One region of the Anoxybacillus suryakundensis genome, then DNA from elsewhere that is predicted to be linked to it. Evidence: a T-box and tRNA genes for the amino acid it is inferred to sense, from the RefSeq annotation. Region 1 holds a T-box; the other holds one or more tRNA genes.
The links. A T-box is a leader RNA that pairs with one kind of tRNA and senses whether it is charged. The one in region 1 lies ahead of serS (serine--tRNA ligase), so its partner is inferred to be a tRNA-Ser.
Positions count from the first base shown of each region.

Region 1 (2,243 bases):
GGGTACAGGGAATATTGTCGAAGCAGTTCGCCATATGCGTAAAGTAAACGCGCAAGTGCGCAAAGTCGTCAGCATGAGCGAAGACGAATTAATGACAGAGGCGAAAAACTTAGGTGCTCCGTTTGAGGTACTATTAGAGATTAAACGCCTTGGTCGTCTTCCTGTCGTTAACTTCGCAGCTGGTGGTGTCGCGACACCAGCCGATGCAGCGTTGATGATGCATTTAGGTGCTGATGGTGTATTTGTCGGTTCAGGTATTTTCAAATCAGAAAACCCTGAAAAATATGCACGTGCTATCGTAGAGGCTACAACTCATTATGAAGATTACGAATTAATTGCTCACTTATCGAAAGGATTAGGTGGAGCGATGAAAGGGATTGATATTTCTTCGTTGCTTCCTGAACAACGAATGCAAGAACGCGGATGGTAATGTAAAGGAGCAATGAATATGGTGAGAATAGGAGTACTAGGGTTACAAGGGGCTGTACGTGAACATGTACGTTCAATTGAAGCGTGTGGTGTAGAAGCTGTTGTTGTTAAAAAAGTAGAACAACTTGCACATATTGACGGCCTCATTATTCCAGGCGGGGAAAGCACGACCATGCGTCGCTTGATGGATAAATATGGATTTATTGAACCACTGAAGCAATTTGCAAGCGAAGGGAAGCCGATGTTTGGAACGTGTGCTGGCTTAATCATTTTAGCTAAAAAAATTGTTGGTTATGATGAGCCACACCTTGGTTTAATGGATATTACGGTTGAGCGCAACTCGTTTGGTCGTCAACGTGAAAGTTTTGAAGCATCTTTAGCAATTAAAGGTGTTGCCGACGATTTTATTGGTGTATTTATTCGCGCTCCGCACATTGTATCTGTAGGGGGCGATGTTGACGTGCTCGCGACGTATGAGGGTCGCATTGTCGCGGCAAGACAAGGACAATTTTTAGGATGTTCGTTTCACCCAGAATTAACAGATGACCATCGTATGACGCAATACTTTATCCATATGGTGAAAGAGACAAAGGAATAAACGAGTTGCATTTTGTTTAAACTTATAGTACATTATTTCCAAGAAAATGATATGAAGAAAAAGCGATGACAGGAACTAGTAGCAAGCCCTCTTCCTTTCAGAGAGCCGGTGGACGGTGTGAATCGGCAGGAATGACTTGTGAATCCATCCTGGAGCGAAATGCTGAACGCGTTAAGTCAGTAGGCATTTCCGGTGAGAACCGTTATATCTCTCGAGTGGAAGACGTATGTCTTCAACTAGGGTGGCAACGCGGGAGCACTCTCGTCCCTTTCTTTCGGGACGAGAGTTTTTTATTTCATTAATCAAAATAAAGGGAGGCCATGTTGATGTTAGACTTAAAATTTTTACGTACCCATTTTGAAGAAGTAAAACAAAAGCTTCAACATCGTGGTGAGGATTTAGCGGATTTTGAACGATTTGAGCAACTCGATCGTCGTCGTCGAGAACTAATTGCACAAGCGGAAGAATTAAAAAATAAGCGAAACGATGTGTCGCAACAAATTGCTTTATTAAAGCGTGAAAAAAAAGATGCAGATCATCTCATTGCTGAAATGCGCCAAGTTGGTGATCGTATTAAAGTGCTTGACGATGAATTGCGGGAAGTGGAACAACAGCTTGAAACGCTACTTTTATCGATTCCAAATGTTCCGCATGAATCTGTCCCAATTGGTGAATCAGAAGATGATAATGTAGAAATTCGCAAATGGGGTGAACCGCGTTCATTTTCTTTTGAACCGAAACCACATTGGGAAATTGCTGATCGACTTGGGATTTTAGACTTTGAACGTGCGGCGAAAGTAACAGGAAGTCGATTTGTATTTTATAAAGGACTTGGGGCGCGCTTAGAACGTGCATTAATTAACTTTATGTTAGATGTACATGTTGAACAACACGGATATGAAGAAGTTTTACCACCGTACATTGTCAATCGGGCGAGCATGACAGGAACGGGACAGCTTCCAAAGTTTGAGGAGGATGCATTTCGTATCGAAAGCGAAGATTACTTTTTAATTCCAACAGCAGAAGTCCCTGTAACAAACTTACATCGTGATGAAATTTTATCAGTAGATGATTTACCGATTAAATATGCCGCTTATAGTGCATGTTTCCGTTCAGAAGCTGGTTCAGCAGGAAGAGATACGCGTGGATTAATTCGTCAACATCAGTTCAATAAAGTAGAACTTGTTAAATTCGTCAAACCAGAAGATTCTTATGA
Region 1 is NZ_LIOK01000028.1:4,523-6,765, forward strand. It holds gene pdxS (pyridoxal 5'-phosphate synthase lyase subunit PdxS) at 1-430, shown strand, start outside; gene pdxT (pyridoxal 5'-phosphate synthase glutaminase subunit PdxT) at 449-1,027, shown strand; T-box leader at 1,084-1,299, shown strand; gene serS (serine--tRNA ligase) at 1,354-2,243, shown strand, end outside.

Region 2 (2,243 bases), on a different contig from region 1:
CCACCAAATAAAAAATTCACATTCGGTTATTTACGATTTGAAATTATCGCCTCATTTTTAAATGGGCTTGCGCTTATCATTATTGCTATTTGGATTTTCATCGAAGGAATTCGTCGTTTCATTCATCCTGAAACTATTCAATTTTCCTTCATGCTAACCATCGCAACGATTGGATTTGTTGTCAATCTCGTATTAACTATCGTTTTAAGCAGAAGTATGAAAGAAGAAGAAAATTTAAATGTAAAAAGCGCGTTATGGCACTTTATTGGTGACCTACTCAGCTCTATCGGTGTTATTATTTCAGCTATTTTAATTTACTTTACAAGAATATATATATTTGATCCGCTTATTAGTATGGTCATTGGTGGCATTATCTTTATAGGTGGAGCAAAAATTGTTCGAGAATCGTATTTTATTTTAATGGACGCAGTTCCGCACGAATTTGATATCGAACGCATCCGAACCGATATTCTATCTATTGAAGGCGTTGAGGATGTACACGAATTGCATATATGGTCCATTTCAACAGATCATTATTCTTTAACTGCACACGTTCTCAGTCATGAGCACATTCAACCATTTTATGTAATTTTAGCAATTAATGAAATGTTAAAAGAAAAATACAATCTCTCCCATGTCACCGTTCAAGTTGAACATCCATCTATTCATCAACACGGAGAGTATGGAAAGAAATTTTTAGAACGGAAAAATAAAATGCATATAGGTGAAGAAGAAGTATATAAAAACGTTACTCACATTGAGTAGCGTTTCTTCTTTTTTATGCTCTATAGATGAAAACGATGTATCAGCATGTTAAAGTGAAGCATTGGGGTCAATATGATGTGGGGATGGTAATACTTTTTTACAATTTGTTCTTAAAGCAAAGCAGAACAAATTCCTGGTTTTGTACAAATATAAAAAGGACATCTCCTGATAGGAGATGTCCTTTTTATTAGTGACCCGTACGGGATTCGAACCCGTGTTACCGCCGTGAAAGGGCGGTGTCTTAACCACTTGACCAACGGGCCATATGTGGCAATGGCGGAGAAGGCGGGATTTGAACCCGCGCGCCGCAAAACGCGACCTAACGGTTTAGCAAACCGTCCCCTTCAGCCACTTGGGTACTTCTCCAAATGGCTCCGCAGGTAGGATTCGAACCTACGACCGCTCGGTTAACAGCCGAGTGCTCTACCACTGAGCTACTGCGGAATAAAAGTACAAAAACAAATGGGCCTAAGTGGACTTGAACCACCGACCTCACGCTTATCAGGCGTGCGCTCTAACCAGCTGAGCTATAGGCCCATGTAAGCGGGTGATGGGAATCGAACCCACGACATCAGCTTGGAAGGCTGAGGTTTTACCACTAAACTACACCCGCATGATCGACTAAACTCTCCATAAACAATACTACTCGCTACACCTAATCATGCCTCTTCCTCTACTCGCAAACTCAATGATGATTGATGCGTCGAGGCAACTCGTAGCTTATTCAACAGATGCGTTGCTCGTGGCTGAGGTTTTACCACTAAACTACACCCGCACAGTTAAAACGAATGTTATGGGGCGACTAGTGGGAATCGAACCCACGAATGCCAGAGCCACAATCTGGTGCGTTAACCACTTCGCCATAGCCGCCACAATGATGCCGGCTGCAGGACTTGAACCCGCAACCTACTGATTACAAGTCAGTTGCTCTACCAATTGAGCTAAGCCGGCATGACAAACAACAACTAAGACTATATATGGCGGAGGAGGAGGGATTCGAACCCCCGCGCGCCTTTCGACGCCTCTCGGTTTTCAAGACCGACCCCTTCAGCCAGACTTGGGTACTCCTCCGTATAATATGAACATGGTGGACCTTGTAGGACTCGAACCTACGACCGGACGGTTATGAGCCGTCTGCTCTAACCAGCTGAGCTAAAGGTCCTAAGCTAGTAGCGGCGGAGGGAATCGAACCCCCGACCTTACGGGTATGAACCGTACGCTCTAGCCAGCTGAGCTACGCCGCCATTATAAATATATGGTGGAGCCTATCGGGATCGAACCGATGACCTCCTGCGTGCAAAGCAGGCGCTCTCCCAGCTGAGCTAAGGCCCCTTAACAATGGTCGGGAAGACAGGATTCGAACCTGCGACCCCATGGTCCCAAACCATGTGCTCTACCAAGCTGAGCTACTTCCCGTCCTCATCATGATTATAAACATGGCGCGCCCGAGAGGATTCGAACCCCTAACCTTCTGATCC
Region 2 is NZ_LIOK01000030.1:10,499-12,741, forward strand. It holds gene ASC42_RS13120 (cation diffusion facilitator family transporter) at 1-765, shown strand, start outside; tRNA gene ASC42_RS13125 (tRNA-Glu) at 957-1,028, opposite strand; tRNA gene ASC42_RS13130 (tRNA-Ser) at 1,040-1,131, opposite strand; tRNA gene ASC42_RS13135 (tRNA-Asn) at 1,135-1,209, opposite strand; tRNA gene ASC42_RS13140 (tRNA-Ile) at 1,229-1,302, opposite strand; tRNA gene ASC42_RS13145 (tRNA-Gly) at 1,308-1,378, opposite strand; tRNA gene ASC42_RS13150 (tRNA-His) at 1,560-1,635, opposite strand; tRNA gene ASC42_RS13155 (tRNA-Thr) at 1,644-1,716, opposite strand; tRNA gene ASC42_RS13160 (tRNA-Ser) at 1,744-1,836, opposite strand; tRNA gene ASC42_RS13165 (tRNA-Ile) at 1,851-1,927, opposite strand; tRNA gene ASC42_RS13170 (tRNA-Met) at 1,936-2,009, opposite strand; tRNA gene ASC42_RS13175 (tRNA-Ala) at 2,022-2,097, opposite strand; tRNA gene ASC42_RS13180 (tRNA-Pro) at 2,105-2,181, opposite strand; tRNA gene ASC42_RS13185 (tRNA-Arg) at 2,203-2,243, opposite strand, start outside.
Region 2: it encodes a tRNA-Ser, which carries the amino acid that the T-box ahead of serS (serine--tRNA ligase) is inferred to sense. The anticodon was not compared.